DNA from 3 places in the Marinobacter sp. BSs20148 genome. Region 1 is predicted to be linked to each of the others. Evidence: predicted binding sites of a transcription regulator. Region 1 holds the regulator's gene; each other region holds the start of a gene.
What was found. The regulator sigma-54, encoded in region 1, starts transcription at its own class of promoters, with help from an activator protein. The targets are predictions, from matches to a motif close to ANTGGCATNNANNTTGCTNT.
Positions count from the first base shown of each region.

Region 2: a site for sigma-54 is predicted at 7,337-7,356, ahead of glnA (glutamate--ammonia ligase). Genes of this name have one in related genera too.
Region 3: a site for sigma-54 is predicted at 6,636-6,655, ahead of MRBBS_RS07980 (flagellar basal body rod protein FlgF). Genes of this name have one in related genera too.

Region 1 covers NC_018268.1:2,849,649-2,860,021, reverse strand. The annotation lists gene ptsN (PTS IIA-like nitrogen regulatory protein PtsN) at 1-237, opposite strand, end outside; gene hpf (ribosome hibernation promoting factor) at 323-622, opposite strand; gene MRBBS_RS12965 (RNA polymerase factor sigma-54) at 666-2,258, opposite strand; gene lptB (LPS export ABC transporter ATP-binding protein) at 2,428-3,153, opposite strand; gene lptA (lipopolysaccharide transport periplasmic protein LptA) at 3,131-3,718, opposite strand; gene lptC (LPS export ABC transporter periplasmic protein LptC) at 3,702-4,319, opposite strand; gene MRBBS_RS12945 (KdsC family phosphatase) at 4,316-4,924, opposite strand; gene MRBBS_RS12940 (KpsF/GutQ family sugar-phosphate isomerase) at 4,924-5,904, opposite strand; gene MRBBS_RS12935 (ABC transporter ATP-binding protein) at 6,140-6,949, shown strand; gene mlaE (lipid asymmetry maintenance ABC transporter permease subunit MlaE) at 6,946-7,728, shown strand; gene mlaD (outer membrane lipid asymmetry maintenance protein MlaD) at 7,756-8,205, shown strand; gene MRBBS_RS12920 (phospholipid-binding protein MlaC) at 8,241-8,903, shown strand; gene MRBBS_RS12915 (STAS domain-containing protein) at 8,903-9,244, shown strand; gene MRBBS_RS12910 (BolA family protein) at 9,363-9,605, shown strand; gene murA (UDP-N-acetylglucosamine 1-carboxyvinyltransferase) at 9,635-10,373, shown strand, end outside.
Region 2 covers NC_018268.1:665,921-676,293, reverse strand. The annotation lists gene MRBBS_RS03065 (potassium channel family protein) at 1-177, shown strand, start outside; gene MRBBS_RS03060 (CYTH domain-containing protein) at 216-1,130, opposite strand; gene MRBBS_RS03055 (DUF547 domain-containing protein) at 1,198-2,010, opposite strand; gene MRBBS_RS03050 (porin) at 2,140-3,162, opposite strand; gene dtd (D-aminoacyl-tRNA deacylase) at 3,499-3,951, opposite strand; gene pip (prolyl aminopeptidase) at 4,080-5,039, opposite strand; gene typA (translational GTPase TypA) at 5,174-6,985, opposite strand; gene glnA (glutamate--ammonia ligase) at 7,497-8,900, shown strand; gene MRBBS_RS03025 (DUF4124 domain-containing protein) at 9,111-9,635, shown strand; gene glnL (nitrogen regulation protein NR(II)) at 9,754-10,373, shown strand, end outside.
Region 3 covers NC_018268.1:1,754,879-1,765,251, forward strand. The annotation lists gene queF (NADPH-dependent 7-cyano-7-deazaguanine reductase QueF) at 1-82, shown strand, start outside; gene MRBBS_RS07940 (adenylate/guanylate cyclase domain-containing protein) at 109-1,542, opposite strand; gene MRBBS_RS07945 (Mpo1-like protein) at 1,544-1,867, opposite strand; gene MRBBS_RS07950 (nitroreductase) at 1,978-2,532, shown strand; gene MRBBS_RS07955 (LON peptidase substrate-binding domain-containing protein) at 2,600-3,250, opposite strand; gene flgB (flagellar basal body rod protein FlgB) at 3,627-4,037, shown strand; gene flgC (flagellar basal body rod protein FlgC) at 4,072-4,515, shown strand; gene MRBBS_RS07970 (flagellar hook assembly protein FlgD) at 4,532-5,206, shown strand; gene flgE (flagellar hook protein FlgE) at 5,231-6,538, shown strand; gene MRBBS_RS07980 (flagellar basal body rod protein FlgF) at 6,696-7,448, shown strand; gene flgG (flagellar basal-body rod protein FlgG) at 7,548-8,336, shown strand; gene flgH (flagellar basal body L-ring protein FlgH) at 8,367-9,068, shown strand; gene MRBBS_RS07995 (flagellar basal body P-ring protein FlgI) at 9,053-10,192, shown strand; gene flgJ (flagellar assembly peptidoglycan hydrolase FlgJ) at 10,211-10,373, shown strand, end outside.

The sequences.
Region 1 (10,373 bases):
CTCCAGGCCTTCCAGGCGGCAGTGAGGAATGGCGATGCCCTGGCCGATCCCGGTGGACCCCAGGCGCTCGCGGGCAATCAGATTGCTGAATATCTGAGTGTCGCCCAAGGTGGCGTTATGCAGGTGAATCTGCTCTGCAATAAACTCAAGAACCCTTTTCTTGCTGGACGCTGGCACGTTGCAAAGTGTCAGTTCCGGGGCAAGGATGGTTTCTATTGTCAGGGATGTCTCGCTCATGGGTCGACGGTACTTCCATTAAAAAAAAGGCTGCGGCATGGTGCCATGCCGCAGCGCGTGAAGCGTTTACGCGTTGTATCCGGTGTTAGTTACCGTGCATCCGGGATACTTGCTTTTCTTTGTGCTTGAGAATCTGGCGGTCCAGTTTGTCCACCAGAGCGTCAATAGCTGCGTACATGTCTTCGCTTTCTGCCTTAGCGTGCAATTCGCCACCACTAATATTTACGGTAGCTTCGGCTATCTGGCGCAATTTTTCCACCTGTAGAGTCACATTGGTGTTACTTATCTGGTCGAAGTGGCGCTCCAGGCGCTGGAACTTTTCGTTCACGTACTCTTTGAGTGCTTCGGTCAGTTCGACATGATGGCCAGAAATATTGAGTTGCATAGGCTTCTCCTGCTATCGCATGGGTGTTGTTAGGTCGGTGTTGCTACACCAGTCGCTTTCTTTCGTTCGATGGAGGTATTTGCAGTGCCTCCCGGTATTTGGCCACGGTACGCCGCGCCACTTGGATTCCCTGTTCCCCAAGCATGGCGGCAATCTTGCTGTCGCTCAACGGTTTTTTGGAGGTTTCGACGGCTATCAGTTTTTTTATCATGGCGCGGATGGCGGTTGAAGAACATTCTCCGCCAGCATCGGTACTGACATGGCTTGAGAAAAAATATTTGAGCTCAAAAATGCCGCGAGGTGTGTGCATGAACTTCTGGGTGGTTACCCGGGAGATGGTAGATTCATGCATTTCTACGGCTTGGGCGATTTCCGAAAGGATCAGCGGCTTCATAGCTTCTTCCCCCTGGTCTAGAAAACCCTGTTGGTATTCCACAATACGGGTAGCCACTTTTAGCAGCGTTTCGTTGCGGCTTTGCAGACTTTTGATGAACCATTTAGCCTCTTGTAACTGATCCCGCATGTAGGTGTTGTCAGCGCTGCTATCGGCACGCTTTATCAATGAAGCATAGCTGGCATTGACACGAATGCGCGGTGCAATTTCTGGGTTCAACTCTACCCGCCAGCGCTCGTTGCGCTTGTACACAATCACGTCTGGAATTACGTAGTCCGGTTCGGTTTGGTCAATCACATTGCCGGGGCGCGGGTTCAGGCTGGTAATCAGCGCCAGTACCTGTTTTAGCTGGTCTTCTTTGAGGCGGCTACGGCGCAGCAGTTGGGCGTAGTCACGGTTGCCCAGCAGGCTGATGTAGTGGGTGATGACCATGCGCGCCTGAGAAACCCAAGGGGTGTCTGGTGGCATCTGGTTCAGCTGGATTAGAAGGCATTCCTGCAAGTCGCGACCAAACACACCGGGTGGGTCAAAAAACTGCAGGCGTCGTAGTACCGCTTCCAGTTCATCCAGTTCCAGAGGGTCGTCGTCATGCTCGTCCTGCAGGCCGGTATAAATCTCGGCCAGCGAGCTGGTCAGGTAGCCGCGTTCGTCAACAGCGTCCATCAGGGCGTGAGCAACGGCGCGGTCGCGTTCCGTCATGGTGGTCAGGTTTAGCTGCCACTCCAGGTGATCGCGCAGGGTTTCAGTGGGCGAGTTGCGGGTTTCAAAATCGTAGTCGTTATCGTCGCCATTACTGCTGGCCGGCGCCGGCGCAGATTGGTACACGTCGTCCCAGGCCGTATCTACCGGCAGGTCGTCTGGCAAGGTATCGGGTATTTCATTTTCGCTGGCCCAGTCGGGACCGTTTTCGTTTTCGTCCCAGTCTTTGCTGGTGTCTGAAGATGTCTCTGCTGCGCTTTCAGCGGTGCCGTCCACCCCGCTATTTATCCCACTATCTATCCCACGATCGTCTGCACTGGAGTCCGTGTTTTGATCGTTGTTCGTGTCCGCGTGCGTGGATTCCTCGTCGCCGTGATCGTCGTCTTCCGGTGCTTCCAACATGGGGTTGGATTCCAGCGCCTGCTGGATTTCTTGTTGCAAGTCGAGGGTAGAAAGCTGTAACAGGCGAATCGCCTGCTGGAGCTGGGGCGTCATGGTCAGGCTCTGGCCCAGCTTGAGCTGCAAAGAAGCTTTCATTACCATTCTTGGAAATCCATTACTCGATCGGTTGGCGCGTGGCAGCCACTAAAAAAGGTTGGCTAACCGGGGTTTGCGTTCACAAGCAAGTTCTCTGCCGAGTCTACTAGAGTTCGCCGGGGAATCAACCGATTCACCTGTGGCGATGTCATCGCAAACCCACTTCTAAGGTTCATTACAACCGGAATTCGTTGCCTAGGTAGACCTCTTTGACTTGTTGATTGGCAAAAATTTCAGCGGAGCTGCCGGAAGCAATAATATGGCCGCCGGATACAATGTAGGCGTTTTCGCAGATGTCCAGCGTATCGCGCACGTTGTGGTCGGTGATCAATACGCCTATGCCTTTGTCGCGCAGGTGGCGAATGATTTGCTTGATGTCGCTAACCGAGATTGGGTCGACCCCGGCGAAGGGTTCGTCCAACAGAATAAAAGCGGGCTCCATAGCCAGAGCGCGAGCAATTTCTACCCGGCGACGCTCGCCCCCAGACAGTGCCATACCCATACTGTCGCGGATGTGATTGATGTGAAACTCGGCTAGCAATTCCTCTAACTTCGCGTCGCGTTCCGCCCGTTTCATACCTTTGCGGGTTTCCAGAATGGCCATGATATTGTCGCGCACGCTAAGTTTGCGGAACACCGAGGCTTCCTGGGGCAGATAGCCAATGCCTTTGCGGGCACGGCCGTGCATCGGCAGCGGGGTGATGTCCTGGTTATCGATCGTAATGCGGCCGTGGTCGGCCTGCACCAGCCCCACAATCATGTAAAAGCAGGTGGTTTTGCCGGCACCATTAGGGCCTAGCAGTCCGACGATTTCGCCGCTGCGAATTTCCAGCGAAACGTCAATCACCACTTTTTTCTGTTTGTAGCTTTTTGCCAGATTACTGGCTCTGAGAACGGCCATCGGACTCCTGCGTGCTGCGCGGCTGGATTGTCATTTCTACCCGGCCTGACCCGGAGCCTGCTTCGATGCTGCCTTGGGCAGTGACGACGCGGTTCACGGTATCGTAAAGAATCAGTTCACCGCGAAAAATATTGCCAGTTTGCCTGATCACTGCGTCGCGTTCAAAGGTCAGCTGCTTCTCGGCAGCAGACCAGGTTATGGTAAGGGCTTTTGCGTCGGTTTCCCCTTTTCCGTTGGCCGTGGGCTGAACGTAATGGGCCGGGGTGCCGGTGGCTTCAATGCGGTTAAGCCCATTTATGTCGCGGTAGAGCACCACCTCTTGAGCAAACAGCTTGGTATCGCCTTGCACCAGTTCAACATCGCCGGTGTAGGTTGCAACGCCTTTGGCATCGTCAAGCCTTGCTGAATTGGCGGCCACGTTGATGGGGATGTTGGAATCAAGATCAAAGGCCAAGCCTGGCGTGCTAACGAGTAAGGCCGCCAGCCCGACGCTAATGCCCAGCCTCATACCCAAGCCTGGTGCTCGGCGCCAAAAGGATGCGTTACGTTCAGTTGCCAGTTTCATAGCGTCCTTCCACCTGGGAATCAAGTTCCAGAATACGTTCATTGAGCCAGGCTTTCATGCCCGTGGCGTGGGTGGTGCCGGTGGCGTCAACGATTTCGACGGGGGCATCGGTGTACGCCATATTCGTGCGGTTATCCAGCGTCAATCTGGTCGTGCTCAAGGTGGCGCTGCGCTCACCAATCTGTCGGACAACGCGCACATCACCCTCAAGCTCCAGCTGGCTGTTGCCGTCGCGCAGTTTGCCGTGTTTGGCCGTAAGCTGCCAGGGTTCTGAACCGGGCTGGCCTTGGATTGTGGCCTGCGGTTCGGCCATGATGGCGTATCCGTTGGCCTCAAACTGCTCAATGCGAGGGCTGACAAACTGGATTTTGACGGTGCCTTGTTCGTCGTAAGAAGTGTACAGGGCGTCCACCACAAAGCTGTCGGGCTCGCGGTCACCGCGCAGTTCGCTGTCTTGTGTTGGCGTTGGCACTTCGTTGTCGCTGTGCCACAGCAGGGCAGCGGTGGCAATGAACGTGGCCAGAAGGGCCATCGTTTGCCACCTGGGGCGTTGTTCCGGCAACAGCGCAGCAAGCAGGCCGCCGCCTTTACCTAAAGTCATGGTGCGCTTCCCGCGTCGCGGACGGGCTCAATATAGGCTTCAAGATAGGGTGCAAGGGCCGTGTCGAGCTTGCCCTGGGACGCGAGAATCAGATCGCAGGCCTCGCGCACCGCGCCATCACCGCCGCGGCTTCGGGTGCAATAATCGGCGTGCTCCTGAAGCAGCCAATAGCCGTTGGGCACGGTAATGCCGAGGCCAGCGTAGCGAAGCGCTGGCAAATCCGGCAAATCGTCGCCCATATACGCAATATCACTGGCCGGGATGCCCAGCAGATCGACAATCTCCAGCAGTGCGGTGCGTTTGTCCTTGCGGCCTTGCAACAGGTGCGGGATACCCAGGTCAGTCATGCGTTTTTCGGTCAGTGGTGAACGCCTTCCGGTAATGACTGCGACCGCAATGCCTGCGGCCATCAGCTGCTTGAGTCCGAGCCCGTCGAGAATGTTGAAGGCTTTTAGCTCGTCACCGCTGGCACTGAAGTAAATTTTGCCATCGCTCATGATGCCATCCACATCTAGTGCAATCAGGCGAATGTTGGCTGCTTTGGCAAGCACGCTGGCCGGCCATTGCGGCCGGAAATTAGGGGTATCTTTTACAAGTGTGTCCATTAAATGACTCCCGCACGCAGCAGATCATGCATATTCAAGGCCCCCACCAGCTCACCGTGCTCACCGACCACTGGCAGGGCGCTGATCTTCATTTCTTCCATAATATTCAGAGCTTCTACTGCCAGTTGGTCGGCGCGAATGGTTTTGCCATTATGGGTCATCAGCTGTTCTATGGCGGTGGTGTGTACGTCTACATTTTTATCCAGGCTGCGGCGCAGGTCACCGTCAGTGAATACGCCTATCAGGAGGCCGTTACTGTCCACCACAGTGGTCATACCCAGGCCCTTGCGGGAAATTTCCAGTAGCGCACCGCTGAGGGTCGTACCTTCACTGACTACCGGAACGCTATCGCCACTGTGCATGATGTCTAGTACTCGCAGCAGCAGACGGCGGCCCAGGCGTCCCCCAGGGTGCGAAAACGCAAAGTCCTCGGCGCTAAAACCCCGCGCTTCCAACAGGGCAACGGCCAGGGCATCGCCCATTACCAATGTGGCGGTGGTACTTGATGTGGGTGCCAGGCCTAGTGGGCAGGCTTCTTTAAGTACGCTAACGTCCAGATTGGCCAATGCTTCCTGTGCCAGAATCGACTGCGGGTCACCAGTCATGCTGATCAGCGGCGTGCCCATGCGTTTCAACATTGGCAGCAGGGTGACCACTTCGTTGGTATTGCCGCTGTTGGAGATGGCGATTACCACGTCCTGGCTGGTAATCATGCCTAGATCACCGTGGCTGGCTTCACCAGGATGAACAAAAAAAGCCGGTGTGCCGGTGCTGGCCAGAGTGGCGGCAATTTTGTTGCCGATATGGCCAGATTTGCCCATACCGGTCACCACGACACGGCCGCGGCAAGCCATAATTGCCTGGCAGGCACGTGTGAATGATTCGCCAATACGCTGCTCAAGGCTGGTAATGGCATCGCGCTCGATGCGGATGGTGTTGAGCGCGGATTCTCGAAAATCCTTTGGCACTGGGTCTGTCATCCTGTTCCTGCTCTTTAAGTCTAATTCGGCTGATGGCCGAGATTTCGCCACTTGGGCTGTCATGAAGCGCCGCTTGGGCTGTCGTGAAACAGAGTATAACATTGGACAGCCGTGGGCTGTCTCTGAATGGGTTAAAACACGGCTGCGGCCAGTTCGCAAGGTGAAATTTTAGCCATAGCGGATTGAGCTTGAGTGCGTCTTGGCATAATGTAGCGGCTCTTTTAAGGGGTAGGTTATGGCAGAAGCTGCTTATATTTCCTTGGAAAACGTGGTTTTCTCGCGCTCTGGGCGGCGTGTTTTTGATGGCCTCAGTTTGCAAATTCCTCGTGGCAAGATCACTGCGATCATGGGCCCTAGTGGCACTGGGAAAACAACATTGTTGCGTCTAATTGGCGGACAGCTGAAGCCGGAGTCTGGCTCGGTTTTGGTTGACGGCCACAACATACCCAAGCTGCGGCGCGGTGCGCTGTTTCAGCTGCGGAAAAAGATGGGCATGCTGTTCCAAAGCGGGGCCTTGTTTACCGATGTGAGCGTGTACGAGAACGTAGCCTTCCCCCTGAGGGTACACACCAAACTGCCGGAAGACATGATTCGCGACATCGTTCTGATGAAGTTGGAAGCCGTGGGCCTGCGCGGCGCGCGCGACCTGATGCCCGCAGAGCTGTCCGGCGGCATGACGCGGCGAGTGGCACTGGCTCGCAGCATTGTGTTGGACCCAGAACTGATTATGTATGACGAACCCTTTGCCGGCCAAGACCCCATTGCCATGGGCGTGGTGGTGAAGCTTATCCGACAACTGAACATTGCCATGGGTCTGACCAGCGTGCTGGTGTCTCACGACGTGCCGGAATCACTCAGCATTTGTCACTACGCCTGTATTCTTTCTGACGGCAAGGTGATCGGCGCGGGCACGCCGGAACAATTGCGCGAGCACTCATCAGACAAGGTGCAGCAGTTCTTGCAGGGCAAGCCCGATGGCCCCGTACCTTTTCACTATCCGGCGCCAGAACGCGCCGTCGATTTCGGGCTGGGAGCAAAGCAATGATGGATGCGATCGCCCGCCTGGGCAAAAATACGCTGGATTTCCTGGCGTCTTTTGGGCGAGCCAGCCAGTTTTTGCTGGGCGCGCTGGCAGGCGTGCCAAAACCGGCGGTGGGCCTGCCACTGCTGTTGAAACAGATATATTCGGTTGGGGTGCTGTCACTGGTGATTGTGATGGTTTCCGGGCTGTTTATTGGGATGGTACTTGGGTTACAGGGCTACACGATTCTCAGCGACTTTGGCTCTGAGTCGGCCATTGGCCAGCTGATTGCCCTCACCCTGGTGCGCGAATTGGGGCCGGTGGTGACCGCGCTCTTGTTTGCTGGCCGCGCTGGGTCGGCGTTGACCGCAGAAATTGGCTTGATGAAAGCCACAGAGCAGCTTTCGAGCATGGAAATGATGGGCGTGGACCCTTTGCGCCGGGTGATAGCGCCGCGATTATGGGCGGGCTTTCTGAGCATGCCTATTCTGGCCCTGGTGTTTTCGATGGTGGGTATCCTTGGTGGTATGCTGGTGGGAGTGGAATGGCTGGGTGTGTTCGAAGGCTCGTTCTGGGGCAACATGCAGGCTTCGGTTGATTTTCGTGACGACGTACTAAACGGCGTCATAAAAAGTGTGGTGTTTGGCTTTGTGTGCGCCTGGATTGCGGTGTATCAAGGCTATGACTGTGTGCCAACATCCGCCGGCATCAGTTCGGCAACCACAAAAACTGTGGTGTATTCGTCGCTGGCCGTGCTTGGGCTGGACTTTATATTGACCGCCGTAATGTTCGGCAATTTCTGATGATCTGGAAATTAACAGGAGCCGGTGATGGCGCAAAGAACCATTGAAATAATTGTTGGATTGTTCGTGCTGGCAGGCATGGGTGCCATGATGTTTTTGGCACTGCAGGTCAGCGGTTTGTCATTGGCTGCGGCCGGCAGCACCTACACTGTGTATGCAGACTTTACCGATACTGGAGGCCTTGGGTCGCGGGGTAGAGTGTCAATGGCGGGCGTGCAGGTTGGTTCTATCGAGTCTATAGAGCTGGATCGAGACACGTTTAAGGCCCGTGTAACATTATCTATTAACTCCGATGTAAACAACATCCCTGCTGACAGCGCCGCGATGATACGCACGTCTGGTCTGCTGGGTGAACAATATATTGACATATCCATTGGTGGTGATCTGGAGTCCCTGCAGCCGGGTGACAACTTTTACACCACTCAGTCGGCGATGAATATCGAACGGCTGATCAGTAATTTTGCCTCTGGCCGCTAAGGCCTTTTAATAAGCACTCAATCGGAGACGCCAAGATGGCCGTTGCGCATTATCGATCCATTTTTCTGTTCGTTTTGCTCAGTCTGCTGGCTGTGTCTGTTCAAGCCGATACTGAAGAACAGTTACGAGCTTATGTGAACGACAATACCCAGCGTATGGTTGAACAGCTCAACCGGGAGCGGGGCTTATACCAAGACGACTCCGACGCGTTTTACAGCAGCATGAATCAAACGATGGACGGCTTTGTTGACTTTCGCCGCATTGCTGCCCGGGTGATGGGGCGTTATGCCCGCCAGGCGTCTCCGGAACAGCGTGATCAGTTTGTAGAAAAGTTCAAACGCAGCTTGTTTGAGAGCTATGCCCAGGCTTTAGTAGAATCGCGCAACTTTCGCATCGAGGTGCTAGGCGCTACGTTTAACCCCCGTGATGATAATCGTGCGTCTGTGGATATGCAGGTGATCACCGAAACAGGCAATCGCTATCCGGTTACCTATTCCATGTATCGCGCCAAAAACGACCAGTGGATGATGGAGAACGTGATCGTGGAAGGCGTGAACATCGGACTCGCGTTCCGTGACCGTTTCAGTCAGGAAATGGAGGCCAATCGGGACCAAGTGCAGGTGGTGATCGACGGCTGGAACGATGCGGCCGATAGCCTCAATCTGGAACAGGTCATTGACGAAAAAGCAGGACAATAATGAGCGCCAGTAACCCGCAGCCGACGCTTAATTTCAGCGACAATAACCTGACAATTGACGGCGAAGCCGATGCCATGGTCGCTGCCGACCTGCGCCAGCGCGGAGAGGCTTTGCTGGCCGGGGCCAAAGGCGACATCACCGTCGATTTGGCAAAGTTGACCAGCGCTAGCAGCTCGTTGCTGTCAGTACTTTTGTGTTGGCAACGGTTCGCCCGCGAGCGCGCGCTGAACCTGCGCTATGATAACCCTGGTGAGCGCTTGCTGGCGCTGGCCGCGCTGGCGAATCTGAATGACGCATTACCAGGGTTTTCCGCTGTCAGGCCGGGCGTAAATCCGGATTAACCGGGCAAGCATCGTTGGCGGCTAGCGTTGATGCGGATTATCCAATGCGAAGGCTGACCGCAGCTGAAGAATTAGTTACAATCCCGCCCCTTGATTTTTTACTATCTGAGGAATGTTTATGGATGTCGCCGAAATAACCACGCTGGTGCAGAATGCGCTGCCAAGCTGTGAGATTCAGGTGCAGGTTGACGGTTCACATTGCATGGTCGTGGCAGTGGGCGACGTTTTTGAAGGTTTACCAACCATCAAACGCCAACAGCTGATCAACAAAGCGTTATTTCAGATGGTTATGGATGGCACAATTCACGCTCTGCACCCCAAGGCCTTTACCCCCGCCGAATGGGCTGCGCGCCAGGGCTGATAGCCCGCAAACACAGGATACTATTCGTTGTGGATAAACTTCTGATTCACGGAGGCCGGCCGCTAGACGGTGAAATCCGTATTTCCGGCGCCAAAAACGCTGCTTTGCCGATTCTTGCTGCGACACTTTTAGCCGATGAACCGGTCACCATCAGCAATCTGCCGCACCTGCACGATGTCACCACCATGATTGAGCTGCTTGGCCGAATGGGCGTTGAGCTGATGATTGATGAGAAGATGAGTGTCGAAATTCACGCCAACACCATCAAGCACTTTCATGCGCCCTACGAGCTTGTGAAAACCATGCGTGCGTCCATTCTGGTGTTAGGCCCGTTGGTCGCGCATTTTGGCGAAGCACAGGTTTCTTTGCCTGGCGGTTGTGCCATTGGTAGCCGCCCGGTAAACCTACACATTCAGGGCCTGGAAGCCATGGGCGCTGAAATTTCCGTGGAAAATGGGTACATAAAAGCGAAAACCAATGGCCGCCTGAAAGGCGCGCACATTTTTATGGATATGGTGACCGTTACCGGTACTGAAAATCTGCTGATGGCAGCGACTCTGGCCGATGGCAAAACCATTCTGGAAAATTCCGCGTGCGAGCCAGAAGTGGTGGATTTGGCTGAGTGCCTTATTGCCATGGGCGCCGATATTAAAGGGCATGGCACTTCTACCATTGAGATTAACGGTGTGGAGCGTCTGCATGGCTGCCACCATCATGTACTGCCCGACCGAATTGAAATTGGCACCTATCTTGTGGCTGCCGCTGCTA
Region 2 (10,373 bases), 1.9 Mb from region 1:
GGCGAGGTGATTTGCCAGCCACCCGTCAAACAACCGATCAAAGGCAAAGGCCTGATTGTGTTGGTACGTTCCATCGAAACCCCGGGCCTGGAGGTGGTGAAAGAAGCTCTTGAGCGCTACCGGACGTTTCTGAAAACGTGGCATAACAGCCAGGAAAGTAACAGCACCGATTCCTGAGCGACCCTCAACTTCCCGTTCCATTTTTTATTGGCGCCCTACTGGCCTGCTATGTGCCGCAGCATGGCCAACTGCATTTGGCCTAACCAAGGCTGCTGTAACAAATCGCTGACCTTTGTTCCGCCTTGCAGTTGTTCAACAAGCTCTGACCAGGCCTGGCTCGCGGCACAGCCTGCGGCTAGGTGCGCCAGTGCGCTCAGGTTCAGGCTTCTCATGTTTACAGATTGCTGCTTTAGCCAGCTCTGACTCAAACGCTGGAGCAGCGTGTTCAAAGAGGCTGTCGCTTCACCGGCACTCTCACCAGCACTCTCACCAGCACTTTCGCCGGCATTCTCAACAGCACGTGCATGAGCCATTGGTGCGTCCGCCAGAAAATAACCCTGCTCGGCTTTACTCACCAGATTCAAAAACACCGGGCAGTGTTGCGCCAGCTTTTGCGCCCAGATCAACAGGTTGTCAGGGTTGCCGGATTTTAGTTCGAATTCAACTTCGCAGAGATCGCGACTTCGCCCGTTAGCGATTATCTCCCCGGTATCCACCGCCACTTCAATAACGGCGTTATCGTCCGCCAGCATAATCACCTGGCGCTCAAAGTTGGTTTCAAACACCGGCGCCAGCCGCGCCAGATTCACGTTATCCGCAAGCGGTGTGTTTGCCAGCAAGCCCAGTTGCAGATGGGGACCAGGAACTTCCCATTCCCATTCATTGCGATTATGAGCACCGTTGACAAATTCACCTTGGGTTTTCAGGGTTTGTAGGGTTCGGCCGCCAGCCTGCCGTAACCGCAGAGCAATGCGCTGACCATTCAACTGATTGTCGGGGGTGTCGTAGTAAGTATTCACCAGGCGTTTGCACGCGCCCTTGCTAGCTTTCGCCTGTTCTAGCAGCCAAGCCAATGCCAGCGGAATCTGTTGCGGATGCAGGGTCAGTTTAATTTCCAGCTCTTGTGCCATCAATGCGCTTGTCCCATTCGGTGAATGCATGCCAAAACTGAGGCAGGTACTTGTCATTGGGCCCTGATTACATGTCAGCCCGCAAACGGCTGAGGTTGCGCCCGTTCAGCGTTCCGTTGACACGCCAGTCATAAGGAATGTCGGGCACAAGTGTCAGGTCCTTAGCGAGCTCTGGCCGATAATGACGAACAAACGCTTCGACACCGCCGTAGGGTTCAAAATCGCTTTCAAACCAATCGAAAATACTGGACAGATGAAGTACGTCATCTTTCTTATTAAAAATAATACCTTTGTTCTCTTGTTTCAAAAACTGAACGCTTTGGTCATCCAGTTGCTTGTCAAGACGACTGGAGACATAAGGTTCATGGCGCAGATCCGGGCAGCTCATAGAGGCGCAATTAATCGCCATATGCACCCGGGGGTCGCCCATCGCCCTCAAAACATCGTTTTCCAAAGCTCGCAGTGTGACAGTTTCGCCACCCACGACACCGGCATCGTGGGCCCAGACCGGATTCAACATAGAACCTAACGACCGCAACGTCTGTAATGGCCAATGCTGCTGAACCATGTTCATTGAAAGAATATTGTAGGCGTTGAGGTAAAAGGCCTTTTTTTGATCTTGCGAGTGCAAGCCTGCAACCGGGAACTTGGCTAGGGCCTGAACCAACGCTGCCCACGCCGGATCACCGGACAACGCCGAATAATCGACCATCCGCGCCTGCATAAAGACCTTTTCACCCACGGTCGTGTGACGATCCAGCAACTCTGCGTATTGCGCATTGAACGCCTGAAGCGCCGGCTCTGAATTGGTTTGAGCGTTACACATCGACGAAAAAACGACCAAAATCAAGGCCATGGAGCAACAGGAAATAAAGCGCATACCACCTCCAACGTTGCCGTATACGTTACCGGCTTGCTGATCAAACTTCACGCAAATGCAAAAAAAAACCGATGATCCAAAGATCACCGGTTTTCAATACTACCAAATTAGCTAATTAACTTAGCTGAATTAGAAGTAGTAAACAGCGCCAACAGCAGCAACTTGCTTCTGGTCGGAACCAGCAACTGCGCCGTCATAATCTGCGTCGTTTGAGTAGAAGAAAGCTTCCGTGTAAACGTACATGTTGTCGGAAAGGTTATGCAGCGCTTGCAGGGCAATTACGTCTTCTTGGTCACCGTTTTTCGTGCCAACAGTGTCATCTTCAACAACCTGGTAGGCCAAAGAGAACTGGTTAGCGCCCAGTGCGTAAACACCAATAACTCCGAATTCATTGGATACGTCTTTACGGGTTTGATACTCACCAGTAACGCTCAGGTCACCCATGCTGTAGGTGGCGCGTAAGCCGTAGGTATTTTCGTTATTTTTATTAGTTTCAAGAACACTCTCTGAATACCCAGTAGACCCATCGTTAGAGTCCATAGCAAATGCCAGCTCTAAGGCGTCTACCGTATAGATCGCAGCCAACTGGTACGGATAGGATTTTCCGCCAACTGTGCTATCACCATTAATTTGTAGCGAAGCGCCCAGTGTCAGACCGCCAAAAGATGGCGACGAGTACTGAATCTGGTCACCTTCACCAGTTGAGTAGCTGCCGTCAAGGCCGGTTCCGATTTCGTGGAAGTTAGCAATTTTTACAATGGCGCGCTCGTAGGTGGAATCGTCCGTGCCTACCCATAGTTGACCAAAGCTGTCGCTTTTCACACCGATGTAGGCTTCATCCAGCTTATCGATACCTTTACTGTTGGCCTTATCATCAGCATTGATGCCTTCCAGCTCAAGCTTGAAAAAACCGGTCAGGCCAGGAGCGATCAAGTGTTCGTGTTTGACACCCAGTGTTGTGCCGTTGTCGAATTGGTCAATTTCGGAGCCGGCGTTATCGATGCTTGTGTTGGTAATAGCATACTGAATGTTGCCGTATACAGACGGCATGGAATCCATCCTTGCAGCCAGCTCAGAAGCGCTTTCCATTGCCAGCGCAGTGCCTGAGAAGGAAATGGCAGCGATAGCTGATGCAATCAGTGTTTTTTTCATTTTTACGTCTTCCTTTTAGGGTTTTATTCAGGTTTTAACGTCGAGATGAATCCCGATTTAGGTACCGCTTATCAGTTTGAGTGAGCTAAATCATCCATAAACTCTATGTCACTTTCGTGACACACTCTGACTGACGTTGTAACTCTCTACTCATTTCTTATTGTCTGGTTTGACTCTCAATGGGTTAGCAAGCATATTTCATGCATCGCATTACCTGACCTTTTTAATACACCAACAGAACTTTTGCAAATTCTTAATGTGTATTTATCGGCTTTTTTAGCGATTTCTTTGTATATTTAATAATCAGAAAATCCATCTTTACAATTTTTCGGCCATTCATGCAGCCTTCGACTGCAGTAAAAATGTGACAGGGCCATCGTTTATAAGCCCCACCTGCATATCCGCGCCAAATTTACCCTGTTCCACTTTGTCTTTGCCCAGAGCACTGAAAGCTTCTACCACAAACTGGCAGTAAAGCTCATGGGCGGTGTCCGGTGCAGCTGCCCTGGAGAAGCTGGCGCGCGCGCCAGTGCTGGTGTCGGCGGCCAACGTAAATTGGGGAACAACCAGCAGACCGCCGCCGAGACTTTTCAGACTCAGATTCATGCGGCCTTGCTGATCAGGGAAAATGCGGTAATTGATGGTTCGTTGGCACAAGTCTTTTGCTTGCTGGGGCGTGTCAGACTGCTCGATTCCCAGCAACAATAAAACACCGCGGCCAATACTCGCGATGGTATTGCCGTTGACGGTGACCTTGGCTTCTGTCACACGCTGGAGCAGTGCTTTCATTCGAAATCCCCGTAGGTGGGAGTCGACAGTTTATTACGAACCGGCAAGAGTTTATCCATGCTGGCTCAGGATGGCAACCCTACGGGGACCGGCACCTGACGTTGTCATCTTTCTCGTCGGATTTTTTGTTAGCTCGCCCGCTCGACTTTTGCGGCTACATTTTCCACTGCACGCATCAGGGCGTCGACAATGGCGGGTTCTGACGCGCTATGGCCGGCATCGCGAATAATCTGCAAATCCGCTTGTGGCCAGGCGCGGCTAAGAGCCAGCGCGTTGTCCAGTGGGCACACCATGTCGTAACGGCCGTGAACAATGACCGCAGGGATGTTGGCCAGTTTGTGGGCATCGCGCACGATTTGATCGGGTTCAAGAAACGACTGATTCATAAAGTAGTGACATTCGATGCGCGCCAAGGCGATCGCCACGCGGGGGTGACCAAAGTGTTCGACCACGTCTGGATTGGGGTGCAAGGTGGCGCAGCGCCCTTCCCAAATAGACCAGGCCTTTGCCGCCTGAATCTGCTCCAGCTCATTGCGACTGGTCAGGCGTTTGTAGTAGGCCGGCACCATATCGCCACGCTCGTGTTCTGGAATCTGCGCCAGGTAATCTTCCCAGTAGTCAGGGAATACCCGGCTGGCGCCGTTCTGGTAAAACCAGTGAATATCCTCAGGGCGGCACAGAAAAATGCCCCGCAACACCATGCCCGTTACCCGCTGCGGATGGGCCTGCGCGTACACCAGACTTAAGGTGGAGCCCCAGCTGCCACCGAACAGCAGCCACTGGTCAATACCCAAAAACTCACGCAGGGTTTCTATATCCGCTATCAAACGGTCGGTACTGTTGTTTGCAAGCTCCGCCAGCGGCGTTGAGCGCCCTGCGCCGCGCTGGTCCATCAGAATAATGCGAAACCGTTCGGCATCAAAAAAACGCCGGTGGTAATCCTCGCAACCTGCACCGGGGCCGCCGTGTATAAACAACACCGGTATACCCTCAGGATTACCACTTTCTTCAACGTAAAGTTGATGGGGCTCTTCAACCACCAGCCGGTGTGTGGCGTAAGGCTTTATATCGGGAAACAAGGTGCGCATGGCAGCTCCGCAGTTATAGGAATGATTGCGGTAGTGTAGCGAAGTTACCGCGAAGCGGGGGCGCGATTGATGAACGGCGCACAAAAAAACCGGCCGCTGTTTCCAGCGACCGGTTTTTTACTACGCTGCCAGCGTTACTTCTTGCCGGCGCGCTTACGATCGTTTTCAGTCAGGTGCTTCTTGCGCAAACGGATCGACTTGGGCGTTACTTCCACCAGCTCGTCGTCGTCAATAAACTCCAGCGCCTGCTCCAGGGTGTGCTTGATGGGCGGGACCAAAGGAATCACTTCGTCTTTGCCAGACGCGCGCATGTTATCCAGCTTCTTACCCTTGGTCGGGTTGATCACCAGATCGTTGTCGCGGCTGTGAATACCACACAACTGGCCTTCGTAAACAGCCTGACCTGGGTCAAGGAACAGCTTGCCGCGGCTTTGCAGGGTTTCCAGCGAGTACGTCAGCGCTGTGCCTGTGGCCATGGAAACCAACACGCCGTTCTGGCGACTGGTGACATCACCGGCCTTGATCGGGCCGTAATGGCTGAAGGTTGAGGTCAGGATACCGGTGCCGGATGTCATCGTCAGGAACGAGTTCCGGAAGCCAATCAAACCACGGGCCGGAATGGTGTATTCCAGGCGCATGCGGCCTTTACCATCGGGAACCATGTTGGTGAGCTCGCCCCTGCGCAATCCAAACTGCTCCATCAAAGGGCCCTGGTGTTGCTCTTCAATGTCAACGATGACATTTTCATAGGGCTCTTGCTTTACGCCATCCACAACCTTGATGACCACTTCCGGGCGACCTACGGCCAGCTCGAAGTTTTCACGACGCATGTTTTCAATCAACACCGACAGGTGCAGCTCGCCACGGCCAGACACCTTGAACTTGTCCATGGTGTCGCCGTCTTCAACCCGCAGGGCTACGTTGTGCAGCAGCTCTTTTTCAAGGCGGTCTTTGATGTTACGGCTGGTCACGAACTTGCCTTCTCTACCGCAGAAGGGCGAATCGTTGACCTGGAACGTCATGGATACGGTGGGCTCGTCAACCGTCAGCGGCGGCAAAGCCTCTACATTATTGAGGTCGCACAGAGTGTCGGAGATGTGAATCTGGTCCAAACCGCTGATACAAATAATATCGCCGGCCTGGGCTTCGTCCACTTCAACCCGATGCAGGCCGGAGTGGCCCATAATTTTCAAAATACGGCCCTGGCGTTTTTTGCCGTCGGCGCCGACGGCAATCACCTGTGTGTTGGTTTTTATCTTGCCGCGGGCAATACGACCAATACCGATAACGCCCAGAAAGCTGCTGTAGTCCAGCTGCGAGATCTGCATCTGGAAGGGGCCTTCCCGATCAACATTAGGTGCCGGCACGTGGTCAACGATGGCCTGGAATACCGGATCCATGTTGTCGACCAGATTTTCATGCTCCAAACCGGAAATGCCGTTAAGCGCACTGGCGTAAACAATTGGGAAGTCCAGCTGTTCGTCGGTAGCACCCAGGCTGTCAAACAGGTCAAATACCTGCTCTACAACCCAGTCTGGGCGGGCGCCCGGGCGGTCAATTTTGTTAACGATGACAATCGGACGCAAACCTGCAGCAAAGGCTTTCTGGGTTACAAAGCGAGTTTGTGGCATCGGGCCGTCGATGGAATCAACCACCAGCAGCACACAATCCACCATGCTCATTACGCGCTCCACTTCACCGCCAAAATCGGCGTGCCCCGGCGTGTCTACGATGTTGATGTCGTAGCCGTTCCATTTCAGCGCGGTGTTTTTGGCCAAAATGGTGATGCCACGTTCTTTTTCCTGATCATTGGAATCCATGACGCGCTCGCTTTCGAGCTCTTTACGGTCAAGGGTGCCAGAGAGGCGCAGCAGTTTGTCGACCAGCGTGGTTTTACCATGGTCAACGTGGGCAATAATGGCGATATTACGAAGGTTCTCAATCACAACTTTAGTCCTGCGGCGTGCTTACAATGACCTGAGAGGGCTTTAAGAAGGCTGGACCGTCTCAAATCTATAAAATGAACCCATTCGCTGGCACTGGGCGTGGCCAGGCTCCGGCACAAAGTAATCGCCAGAGCAATGAGGGTCGCGCATTATAGCGAAAAGTCGGTTTCGATAATATGCGCGTGAATGTTTATTTCTTAAACAATTTGCGCACCATTATCAGGCGAAAAACCGAAAGCTGCACAAATCTGGTGCAAAGGTGGCCATTTGTAGACCTTAGTCAGCGCTTACACCCCGCGCGCTAACCCGCAATTTTGTAGAGTTCAGACCCACAGGCTTGGCCACATTGAAACTGGCAAGCTGTTTGCTTAGCATTGTGTAAAGGCCGAAACTACACTCGTGACAAGGCGACTAAAACCGGTTAAAAGGAAGGTAACCCACACAGGCATTTGCTAAGCTGCGCAAATCCTGGAACAGATGGGCTTCCACAACCCCCCAACGGAGCATGCAGATGTCCAAAACCATTGATTTGATCACCCAGCACGATGCGAAATGGATTGACTTACGTTTTACCGATCCCCATGGCAAAGAACATCACGTAACCATACCGGCCACCGAAGCCTCTGAAGACTTTTTCATCGACGGCAAAATGTTCGATGGTTCTTCGATTTCTGGCTGGAAAACCATTAATGAATCGGACATGATTCTGATGCCGGATGACACCAGCGCAGTAGCTGATCCCTTTACCGAAGAATCTACCATTAACATCAGCTGCGACATTGTGGAACCCACCACGATGCAAGGCTACGAGCGCGACCCTCGCTCAGTAGCGCGCCGCACCGAAGAATACCTGAAGTCTACAGGCATCGCCGACAGCGCTTTGTTTGGCCCCGAGCCCGAGTTCTTTGTGTTTGATTCGGTGAAGTGGAAAACCGACATGCAGGGCTCGATGTACGAGATTCATTCTGAAGAGGCTGCCTGGTCGTCCGGCAAAGATTTTGATGGCAATAACACTGGCCATCGCCCGCGCGTGAAAGGTGGCTACTTCCCGGTGCCTCCGGTCGACAGCCTGCACGACCTGCGTGGTGCCATGTGCGGCGCCATGGCCTCTATGGGCCTGGAAATTGAAGTGCATCACCATGAAGTTGGCACTGCTGGCCAGTGCGAAATTGGCGTTGGCGCTGCTACCTTGACCCGCAAAGCCGATGAAGTTCAAATTCTGAAATATTGCGTGCACAACGTAGCCCACGCCTACGGAAAAACCGCGACGTTTATGCCTAAGCCTGTGGTAGGTGATAACGGCTCGGGCATGCACGTACACATGTCGATGAGCAAAGATGGCAAAAACCTGTTTGCCGGCGACAGCTATGCGGGTCTGAGCGAAATGGCATTGTTCTATATTGGCGGTATTATCAAGCACGCCAAAGCGATAAATGCTTTCACCAACCCCGCCACCAACAGCTACAAGCGTTTGGTACCGCACTATGAAGCCCCGGTTATGCTGGCCTATTCTGCCCGCAACCGCTCAGCTTCTATCCGTATTCCCTACGTTAACAGCCCGAAGGCACGCCGCGTTGAAGTTCGCTTCCCAGACCCGGCAGCGAACCCTTACCTGGCATTTTCAGCACTGATGATGGCTGGCCTGGACGGTATCCAGAACAAGATTCATCCTGGCGATGCCATGGACAAAGATCTTTACGATTTGCCAAAAGAAGAAGCACTGGACATCCCGAAAGTGGCCGAGACCCTGCAAGAAGCGCTGCAGTGCCTGGAAGCCGATCACGAGTTTTTGACCCGTGGCGGCGTGTTTACCGAAGACATGATTCGCGCTTATATTGACCTTAAGCGCGCTGACGTAGAGCGCATGAACATGACCACTCACCCGGTTGAGTTCGAACTCTACTATTCTTGCTAAACAGGTGACACCACACAGGTGATACATCGCCAGCACTCGGGGTAACTCAACGCCCGGGCGATGGCACAAAAGACCGGAGCGGCTGCCCATCAGCTTCTCTGGTTTTTTTGTGTCTGTGGTTTTTTTATGCCTGCATGACCATCCAGCGGCGTTGAAATAAAACGCTCGGGCGCTGATAATCGAGCATATATACAGTTCCGAGGAAAGCGTATGAAACCGGTTATTGTGATTGCTGCTGCAACCCTGTTACTGATCAACGGAGCGGCACAGGCCGAGGTGTATCGCCAGGTAGACGCCCAAGGCAATGTGACTTTTTCTGATGAGCCCTCCTCTGGTGCCGAAGCCATACAGGTAAGACCGGTAACCACCATTACGCTGCCGAAAATGCAGGATTTAGAACAGTTTGATCAGCCGCAGCAGCAGGAACAGCCGCCAAGCTCCCTTTATGAGCTGGTGAGGATTGTTTATCCGCGCAATAACGAGGCGTTCCACAGCGGCAATGGCGACGTAGAATTCAGCGTAGTCAGCAGCCCGCAACTGCGCGATGGGCACAAGTACGAAGTAACTCTGGACGGCCAGCCCGTTGGCCAAAGCACCTCAGGCACTATTTTGGTGCAGACGATTGACCGTGGCACCCATCAAGCCGGAGTCAACATCGTGAACCGCCGTGGTGTTCAGGTTGGTTCGGGCACTGGTATTACCTTCACCATCCACCGCCCTTCCCGCCTAAACTGAGCGTTCGCCCGGATGTGATTAGCGCTGATGGCTCTTGGCCTGGCCCGGTTCTTGCTTATCTTAGACCAAGGCCGTCTGCCAAAACCAGACCCACTCAAATACAGCGAACCCGCTTGTTATGGCTAACGCTTCAAACTCGGTGACCGGTTACCCACACATTGTTGACAGTCTGAGCACCGCTCTGTTGGTGATGGACCGTAATCTGCTAATTCACTATATGAACCCAGCTGCCGAAAATTTGCTGGCAGTAAGCGCAACTCGCAGCCATGGCATGGCTTTCAGCGGTATTGTGCTGGTTGCCGGCGATACCGAACGCCGGCTGAAAGCAGCAGCCGACCACGGGCGGTCTTTCAGCCAGCATGAAGCTGAGTACATGTTGATGAACGGTGCGCGCATGATCGTGGATTACACGGTAACGCCGATTAACCCGGAAGGTGATTTGCTGCTGGAAATCTGGCGCCGCGACCAGTTACTGCGCATTAATCGTGAAGAAGACATCCTGTCGCAGCAGGAAACCAATCGGGTGCTGGTGCGCGGTATGGCGCACGAAATCAAAAATCCTCTGGGCGGTATACGCGGCGCCGCGCAATTGCTAGACCGCGAGTTGCAGAGCGCCGAACTGCGCGAATACACCCAGGTGATCATCGACGAAGCCGATAGGCTACGTAGCCTGGTTGACCGCATGCTGGGACCCAACAAAGCGCCCAGGCTCATTCGCACCAACATCCACGAGGTTCT
Region 3 (10,373 bases), 1.1 Mb from region 1:
CCGCCGCGGCGGCCTGGATATTAATCCGTGGCGCAGCACTCGTGCTGATGCCAATTCCGGCCCCCGCCTGATACGGCAGTAGTTTTTTATGAGTCGCGTTTGCGCTGGTTAGTCCCGCTGATGGCGCAAACGGCTAGAGGCTTCGTCTAGCGCCTGCAGTATGGCAACCCGGTCGTTTTCGTTCACTTTTTTCGAATCCAAATACAGTGTAAAGCCGCTGTGTTCGTGTTCCAGAAAGCTGCGGTTGCGGCCCAGGTCGCAGCGGTAATCGATTACCTGATACACCGCAATAGGCCTGCTGAAGCCCTTAACCGTTACCTCGCCCTTATCGCGGCACATAATGCTGTCTTTAATCAGCGAAAAGGCTTCATGGGTGACCAGAATTTCACCGGGCTGTGCCAGATGCTCCATCCGGCTGGCGAGGTTCACTTCCTTGCCAATGATGGTGTAATCCATGCGATTTTCGGCGCCAAAGTTGCCAACGGTGGTATAGCCAGTGCTGATGCCCATACGAATCTGTAGCGGTGTCTTGATACCTTGGCTGCGCCATTTCTGGCGCAGTATTTTCATGTGTTTGCGCATGTCGATGGCCATAGACACGCAGGCCAGCGTATCTTCTCGTTGACCACGGCTGGTGGGGTCGCCGAAAAAGATCATGATGGAGTCGCCCACAAACTTGTCGATGGTGCCGCCGTGGTTGAGGGCAATTTGCGACATTTCATTGAGGTAGTGGTTCAACACATCGGTCAAGGCTTCCGGTTCCATTTCTTCCGATAGGTCGGTAAAGCCCTGAATATCTGAGAAAAAAACCGCCAGCTTTTTGCGCTGGGTTTCCAAGCGTGCATCCCGCTGGCCGGTAAAAATGGTTTTCCATACTTGCGGTGACATGTACTTCGACAATTTTTGCGACAGTGCGATGGACTGCTCGCGCTGGGCTTGAATCAATAAGGTTGCGTGGCGTAGGGCTTTGGCTTGCTGGTGGGAAAACAGAGCGGTTGCGCAAATGTAGACACCGGCTACGATCACCGCCAGCAAATCTGTAAGGGCAGGCAGGGTGATGGCATAGCCAGGGTTGAATAGAAAGAACACGACCAGCGCCGACGCAGAAAGTATCAGACTGCCCCAGGCCCACTGTTTTAAACCACCTACCACAAAGCAGGTGACCATCACCATTAAGGCAATGGTCGCGGCGGAAATGCTGATCAGCCCCAGGCTTCCGATAAACGCCCCGGAAATGGCAGAATCTATTAGCAACAATTGCTGTCGAATGGAGGATGAGTTGCGTCTGCGCGCATCCAGTGAAAACAGTTGGGCCAGATGGGGCCATACCATTGCAAATCCCGCCATACCAAAGAGCCACACTGAGTGGACCCCTTCGGCAATACCGGCGACCATAATGACGGCCATGGCGGCGTAACCCAGCGTACGGCCAAGATAGTCTGGCATGATAGGCACGGTCGTTGACGGTGTTCCTTCAGCAGAGTCAATGGCGTTAGCGGGAATTGTTCCGGTATCGCGAATGTTGGCAGATGATTTGATCATTTCAGAATCGAATCCTTCCTGTCAGCATGTCTTTGAACATAACCCAGTCGCCCATCAAGCTGTATAGGGGGTGGCGGAATGTAGCAGGGCGATTTTTCTCATAGCCAAAATGGCCTACCCAGGCGAAGCCATATCCAATCACTGGAAGCGCCAGCAGCCAAAGCAGGTTGCCAGACACAGCCACCCAGACTATGACGGCAAGCACCAGTGAGCTGCCAATAAAGTGCAATCGCCTACAGGTTCGGTTACGGTGCTCATTTAAGTAAAAGGGATAGAATTCAGCAAAGCTATGAAAGATTTTTGGTGTGCTCACAGTAGCCTCCATGTCGCTTTTAATTGTTGGTTTTACATGAGGGCACTCAGCCTGACAGTCATGTTTGATTGTTACCATTGAGTGCTATAACAAGGCTTTACTCTAACACTTGACAGGACTTTATGACCGCTATCAGCGATTTTATTCTTGCCCGAAGTTCCGAGCCGCGCCTGCAAGCACCGGCACCGGGGCCGGGCGTTCTGGCGCGGGCTTTTGCTTGCGCGGCGCGAGCGCCAGATCATGGTCTTTTACGGCCCTGGCGTTACTTGGTGGTGGAAGGAGAAGGCCTTGAGCGTTTGGGCGATTTGTTTGCAGACACCTACGGTCCGGAAGCCGATGAAAAAATCCTGTCAAAGCTTCGCAAAGCGCCGCTTCGGGCACCCATGGTGATTATTGCGATTGCGTCACCGGTTGAACACCCGAAAATTCCGGCCCGCGAGCAAGTTTTGTCCGCTGCCGCGAGCACCACCTTGCTTGAGTTGGCGCTTCAGGATGCGGGCTTTGGTGTTATGTGGCGAACCGGGTCTCCGGCTTATAATCCGGCGGTCACAGAGGCGTTGGGTTTGAGCGAGCAGGAATCGGTGATTGGCTTTATTTACACCGGCAGCGTTGTTTCTGCCAAGCCTGCGGTGCCGCGTCTTGAACCGACGGTGTTTGTGTCGCGCTGGCCGCAGTAGCCAGCGCTTATGTGCTCTTTAGGGTATTCTTTAGAACTACTTCTTAGCGCACTCGTCAACGTACCCTTCAGAGGTCGTTCAGTAGCTCCAGCGTGTAGGCCAGACGCTGGGGCGCTGACTCCATTTCCAAAATTTTCTGCATGAGCTCAGGCTCAAAGTGCACTACGCCAAACAGCGCCAGGCTGAACTGACCGTCGGTTTTTTTCTGCCATTCTTCTGATTCCGCCAGTTGTTTTACCGATTTCCGAATCGTCGGGTCGCCGTGGCCCAGAGCGACCAGTCGGTGCAGAATTTTATCCCGCAATTCGGCGCAATCGTGGGTTTCAGTGTCGCTTAGCGGTTGGTCGCTAAGCTCCGTGCATTCATAGATCTGGTAGGGCAACTGCTGGAGCTGCTTGTCGAGCCGGTAGCGCTGCAGTATGTGCACGTTCAGCAGCAGGCGACCGTCTTCCATGGTTTCCAGAAGCTCGCAGCGGCCTGCGCTAAATACGTCGTAGGGCCGATACGTGGCCTGATTAGAGCTTAGCGCCTGCTCCAGAGACTCTGCTTGCTTGCCCGGGCTCAACTGTTTTTCGGTGTGACAGATTGCCAGTAGGGTTTCGGTTTCCAGGCAGTGTTGAATCATCGCGCGGTAGCGCGGCTCAAACACGTGCAGCGGGAACACAGTGCCGGGGAAGGTGACGCACCCGGGAATAGGGAAGATGCAGATTTTGGCCACGGGTTTGCTCCAAGATGGTTGGCGGAAAATGGTCAGCTAAAAGTGGTCGACGAAAGTGGCGTCTACACACTTTACGCTGCCGTTGCGCTAACTGCTCACATCCGGGCGGCAAAAACGTTGTGAGTGGCGAGTGCCTTGAGGGCAGTTGCTTGCCGTTTTTTTGCAGTGGCTTGGGTGTGGCATTGTTCGAGCGGCTCAATACCGACATTATTGAGAGGTTTTTAGCCTTTTAAAGCCTGAAAACAACGCTGCAATCCTGTTAAGGCAAAAATTTACACAGTTTTCACCATTCTGGCATTGCACTTGCTTTTAACTCTTCATACACCTGAAACCGGCAATCTTTCGTTAACCGCCGGCACAGAATTACGGAGGCAGTATGGCAATCAATTTTGACAGTGCACTGGGTATTCACCAATACGCCCTTCAGGCACGCGTTCAGCGCGCAGAAATTCTGGCCAATAATCTCGCCAACGCCGACACCCCGGGCTTCAAGGCCCGTGATATCGACTTCCAGGCGATCATGAAGCGAGCGCAGAGCAGCGCCAGCGGCTTCGACATGAACACCACCAACAGTGGCCATATGAACGAAGGTGGCGGTGCGCCCGGCTCTGCAAGCGACAATGATTTGTTGTATCGCACACCGCATCAGCCTTCGGTAGACGGCAATACGGTAGACGCTCAGCAAGAACAGAGCCGCTTTATGCGCAACGCCATGGACTACCAGGCCAGCTTCCAGTTTCTTAGCAGCAAATTCAGCGGGATTAGCAAAGCGCTGACAGGCCAGTAAGCCGCAGGCAATACAGTGAACACAGGAGATTTTTATGTCATTGGGTAACATTTTCGACATCGCCGGTTCCGGTATGACTGCGCAATCGCTGCGACTAAACACCACAGCGTCTAACATTGCCAACGCCGAAACCGCCAGTTCCAGCACCGGTGAAACCTACCGCGCCCGTAAGCCAGTGTTTGCGGCGGTCCAGCAGTCGCTGTTAAACGGCAACCAGCCGGCGTTCGGCTCCGGGGCAGAAGGTGGTGCCGGAGTTCGGGTGGAAGGCATAGTCGAAAGCGATGCCGAACTGCAGATGCGCTATGAGCCCAACCACCCTGCTGCTAGTGAAGACGGCTATGTGTACTACCCCAATGTGAATGTGGCAGAAGAAATGGCCGATATGATGTCCTCTTCGCGCAGCTTCCAGATGAATGTAGACATCATGAACACTGCCAAGTCGATGATGCAGCGCATTTTAACCCTGGGCCAGAACTAACAGGCGGTAATCAATCATGAGTGCAGTAAACGCAAGCCAGGCAACAGATGTCCTAAGCCAATACCAGCTGAAACAGCAGTCGGCAAGCGGCAAAGGCGAGCTGGGAAAAAATGAATTCATGGAGCTGATGCTGGCCCAGTTGAAGAATCAGAACCCGCTGGATCCGCAAGATAACGGCGAATTTATTTCCCAGTTGGCGCAATTCAGTTCGCTGGAAGAAATGCAGAAGTTGTCTGGCAACGTGGACAGCGTGGTCGGTGAATTCCGCTCTACCCAGGCCCTGCAGGCCTCCGCCATGGTTGGTAAAACCGTGTTGGTGGCGTCGGATTTGGCGATGCTTGGTGCCAGCGGCGAGGTTAACGGAACCGTCGATGTGCCTGCCTCAACCGGTGGCGTACAGGTGTCGATATTGAACGGTTCGGGTGAGTTGGTGCGGCAGATGGAATTGGGCGGCAAGCCCGCAGGTTCTGCCAAGTTCACGTGGGACGGTAAAGACGGCAACGGCAGTGCTGTGCCGCAAGGATCTTATTATACAGTGGCTTCCGGGTCCTATCCCGGTGGTTCGCAGCAGCTGGGTACCATGATGAGCGCAAACGTCGACAGCGTGTCTTTGGGTAAAGGCGGCTCTATTTCTCTGAATCTTGCGGGCATGGGTTCGATTGACCTGTCGCAAGTTCAACAAATTAATTAATACCGGCGTCAGCAGGGGTGAATCATGGCATTTAACACAGGATTAAGCGGCCTCAGGGCGGCGGCGGTAGACTTGGACGTAACCGGCAATAACATTGCAAACGCCAGTACAGTGGGCTTCAAAGGCAGCCGCGTGCAGTTTGGAGACTTATACGCCAACGGCTTTCTAAGCTCTGGCAGCGCTCCGGTTGGCGACGGGGTTAGTGTGCAAAGCGTTAAACAGTCGTTTGGCCAGGGTAACATCAGCTTTACGGATAGCGGACTAGACCTTGCTATCGACGGCGACGGCTTTTTTGTATTGAACAATGGCGGCGAGTTGCGATATTCCCGCGCTGGCCAGTTCGGTACCGACAAAGACGGTTTTGTGGTGAACAATCAGAATATGCGGGTGCAAGGCTTTGTTGCAGACGCCGCCGGTAACTTATCGGGCATTCGTGACGATTTGCAAATAGCGAGCGGTAACCTGGCGCCGCAGCGCACCACCAACCTGCGTACCGACCTCAATCTGGATGCGCGGGAGCAAGTGCTCACGGCAACGCCGCCTAATCCTTTCGACCCGTTAGATCCGACGACTTACAATCACGTTACAGCAACCAACATCTTCGACAGCTTGGGAAATCCCCACGAGGTCACGCAGTTTTATACTAAACAAGCTTCAGCAGGGGGTTCGCAGAGCAATTGGTTGTTACACCTGCAGATAGATGGCGAAGCAGTGGGTGGTGCAGCTGGGTCTACAACGACACCGCCTAACTACGTGCCGTATGAATTGGTGTTTGACCAAAATGGAAATCTGGCCACTGCTAATAGCAATGCAAATGGCGTAATTTCAATCGATAACTGGGTGCCGAAAGATAGGGATTTAAACGCGAATGGAGCGGCATCTGGGGTCGGCGCCACGTTTGACCTGAATTTGGGTAGCGCCACTCAATATGGCAACAACTTCGGTGTCAATGATCAACGCCAAGATGGCTATACCACTGGCCGGCTGTCGGGGCTGGACGTTTCGCAGCAAGGCGTCATTTTTGCCCGTTACACCAATGGCCAGTCGAAATCCCTGGGGCAGGTAGCGTTGGCCAGCTTTTCGAATGCCAACGGCCTATCACCTTCCGGTGATACCAGCTGGGTGGAAACCTTCGAATCTGGCCAGGCGGTTATTGGCAGGCCCGACAGCGGCACGTTGGGGGCGATTCAGTCTAGCTCAGTTGAAGAGTCCAACGTAGACCTGTCTGCGGAACTGGTGAACCTGATTATTGCCCAGCGTAATTATCAGGCAAATGCCAAAACCATTGAAACCTCGGATGCGGTCACCCAGACCATCATCAATCTGAGGTAAGCAATCAAGCGCCCGCCAGGGTGCTTTTAGCAAAACCGGGCCAGATAAGGCCCGGTTTTGCTTAATCCTGAAATTTTCTTATTTCGTTGCCACTCAAACTGGCACGACTTCTGCTTAAATAATGGTAACAGTCAAATATCCGGCAGGAGCCTTCCCCATGGACAAAGCCCTTTATATCGGAATGTCCGGTGCCAAGCAGAACATGCTGGCCCAGCGCGCCCACGCTAACAACTTGGCTAACGTGACCACCACCGGTTTCAAAAAAGACTTCGCCCAGGCCCGCAGCATGCCGGTGTATGGCGGGCATTTCCCTACACGCGCCTACGCCATGACTGAGCGCCCGGGTACCGATTTGTCTTCGGGCGCACTGATGGAAACCGGGCGAAAACTGGATGTGGCGATTGAAGGCGACAGCTGGCTGGCGGTGCAAAACAACCTGGGTGAAGAAGTGTTCACTCGCAGTGGGTCTTTGCAGATAGATGTAAATGGCCTGCTGCGATTGGCTAACGGTGAAATGGTGCTGGGCAATGGTGGTCCGGTGGCTTTGCCGCCTTTTGATAACGTTGAGATTGGTGCCGATGGCACGGTGTCTATTGTTCCGGTGGGCGGGCCTCCCGATCAGTTGGTGGAGGTGGATCGGCTTAAGCTGGTAACACCGCCGACACAGGCACTGGAAAAAGGCCCCGATGGCTTCATACGTCGCAAGGCCGATCAGGCGCTTGGTGGCAGTGAACCGGCTGATGCCAACGCTCGGGTTTCCGGTGGCTTTCTGGAAAGCTCTAACGTAAACGCGGTGGCCGAAATGATTTCCAATCTGCAGCTTTCGCGGCAATACGAAATGCAGGTGAAAGTAATGAGCACCGCGAAGGAAAATTCTGAAGCAGCGGCACGGCTATTGCAGAACCTTTAATAGCACGGGTATCAAAACTTGAAACAACACGCCGGCGGGCGGGAAAGCGGCAAGATTTCGCCGCCATCAACAACCGCCTGACGGTAGGGAGCGATAAAAATGCATCCAGCATTATGGGTCAGTAAAACCGGGTTAAGCGCGCAGGACACTAACATGTCCACTATCTCTAACAACCTGGCGAACGTGAACACCACCGGTTTCAAACGCGACCGCGCGGTGTTTCAGGATCTGCTGTATCAGGTGAAACGCCAACCCGGTGGTTTGAACACGCAGAATACCGAACTGCCCTCCGGGTTGCAGTTGGGTACCGGTGTGCGGGTTGTGGGTACCGCCAAACAGTTTACCCAAGGCAACTTGCAGATAACCGAGCAGCCCCTGGATATGGCGGTTAACGGTCGCGGCTTCTTGCAGGTGCAATTGCCAGATGGCCAAACCGCCTATACCCGCGACGGTCAGTTTCAGCTGAATTCCGATGGTGATGTTGTAAACCCCGATGGCAACGCGTTGCAGCCCAACATCAACATTCCAGCAAACGCCACGAACGTGACCATCGGTCGCGATGGCACTGTAACCGCTGTCACCGATGATCAGGCCGCTCCCATCAACCTTGGCCAGATAACCCTGGTGGACTTTATTAACCCGCAGGGTCTACAGGCGATTGGTAATAACCTGTTCAAGCAGACCAACGCCAGTGGCGACCCGGCCGAAGGTGAACCCGGCCTGGCCGGGCTGGGTTCACTGGAGCAGGGCTCTATTGAGTCTTCTAACGTGGAAGTTGTGGAAGAGCTGGTGAATATGATTACCACCCAGCGCGCCTATGAAATGAACTCGAAAGTCGTGTCGACTGTTGACCAGATGCTGCAGTTCATCACCAACAATATTGGTTAATGCCGGTGCTTTCCGGTCAGAGGTTTCGCTATGACAGCTAACGCCGTTTTTTTACAGTTCCGCCGCAGCGCCAGCGTTGCGTTGGTTCTGGTGCTGGCGGTGCTTCAGGGTTGCGCTGCGATGAGCCGGCCCCGTGCCATGCCAGATGACCCGGAATACGCTCCGGTGCGTGCTCAGGCGATGATGCAGCGCGATCTCGAAACCGGTTCTATTTACCAGATTAGCCGCAATTACAATTTTTACGGTGACACAGTGGCGCTCAACGTGGGCGATGTGCTTACGGTGACCTTGAACGAGTCTACCCGCGCCAGTAAAAACGCGGAAACCAGTATCTCGAAAGACAGTGACATCAGCCTGACCGAGCCCAACATATTTGGTAGAAACAAGCTGGGGCTGGCAACGGCTATCGAGCAACAGCGAGATTTTCAGGGTGCCGCAGAGGCGGATCAAAGCAACAGCCTGGCCGGCAGCATCACCGTAACGGTCACCGAAGTATTGCCTAATGGCGTGTTGCGCATTCGTGGCGAGAAGTGGCTGTCGCTGACCAATGGCGAAGAATACATTCGCCTGACAGGATTGGTGCGGCCTCAGGATATCAAGCCGGACAATACTCTGGCGTCTAATCGCATTGCCGATGCCCGCATTGCTTACGGTGGCACCGGTGATTTTGACCAAGCCAACCAGATGGGCTGGATGGGGCGTTTCTTCAACAGCGAATGGTGGCCTCTGTGAACCTTTCCAAAGTGATTCTGTGTAAAACGAATGTGCGCAAATGTTTGGCAATAGTATTAATGGCGCTAATGGTGGCTTCGCCGGTGATGGCTGACAGGCTTAAGGACTTGGCCCGCATCAAAGGCGTGCGTGACAACCAGCTGGTGGGTTATGGCTTGGTGGTTGGCTTGGCCGGCACCGGCGACAAAGCGCCATTTACCAACCAGACCTTCCGCAACATGATGAACCAGTTTGGCGTCACTTTGCCGGAAGGCGTTGATCCAAAACTGGCGAACGTCGCTGCGGTGACGGTGAACGCTACCATTCCACCGTTTGCCAAGCCCGGTCAGCAAATCGACATTACCGTGTCGTCTATCGGCAACGCCAAAAGCTTGCGCGGCGGTGTCCTGCTGATGACCACGCTGAAAGGCGCTGATGGCAACGTGTATGCGCTTGCACAAGGTAGCCTGACTGTCAGTGGCTTTGGCGCTGAAGGGCTGGACGGCTCGCGTATTACCGTTAACATTCCCAGCGCAGGGCGAATCCCCAACGGCGCTACTGTCGAGCGCGAAGTGGCTTCGCCATTCAACAATGGCGATACCGTCACGTTTAATCTGTTGCGCGCAGACTTCACTACCGCCCGTCGGGTTGTTGAAGCCATCAACGGCAACTTAGGCCCGGATATGGCTTACGCCCACGACGCCACCTCCGTTTCTGTGCGCGCCCCGCGGGATGCTTCTCAGCGAGTCAGCTTTCTGTCGATTCTGGAAAATATTGAAGTGAATCCGGCTGAAGCCGCTGCCAAGGTGGTGATCAACAGCCGCACCGGCACCATTGTGGTGGGCCAGAACGTGAAGGTCAGCGCGGCTGCGGTCACCCACGGCAATCTGACGGTGATGATTCAGGAAAACCCTAATGTGGTGCAGCCTAATCCGTTAGCGGCTGGCGACACCGAAGTAGTGCAAGACTCTCAGATCGCGGTGACCGAAGACCCGGCTCGCATGTTCAAGTTTGGTCCTGCGGTTACCTTGAACGAGATAGTTCAGGCGGTAAACCAGGTGGGTGCGGCTCCGGGCGACGTAATGGCGGTACTGGAAGCGTTAAAACAAGCCGGTGCACTGCGCGCCGAGCTGATTGTTATTTAGAGTAGCAGGGGCAGAACGATGCAGGACTACCGGATTCAACAGGCCAATGTCTACACCGACTTCGAAGGCCTGAACGCGCTGAAAACCCAGGCCCGTACCGACAAAGAGTCGGCACTGCGGGAAGTGGCGCGGCAATTTGAAAGCCTGTTTCTGGCGGAAATGCTCAAGTCTATGCGCAAAG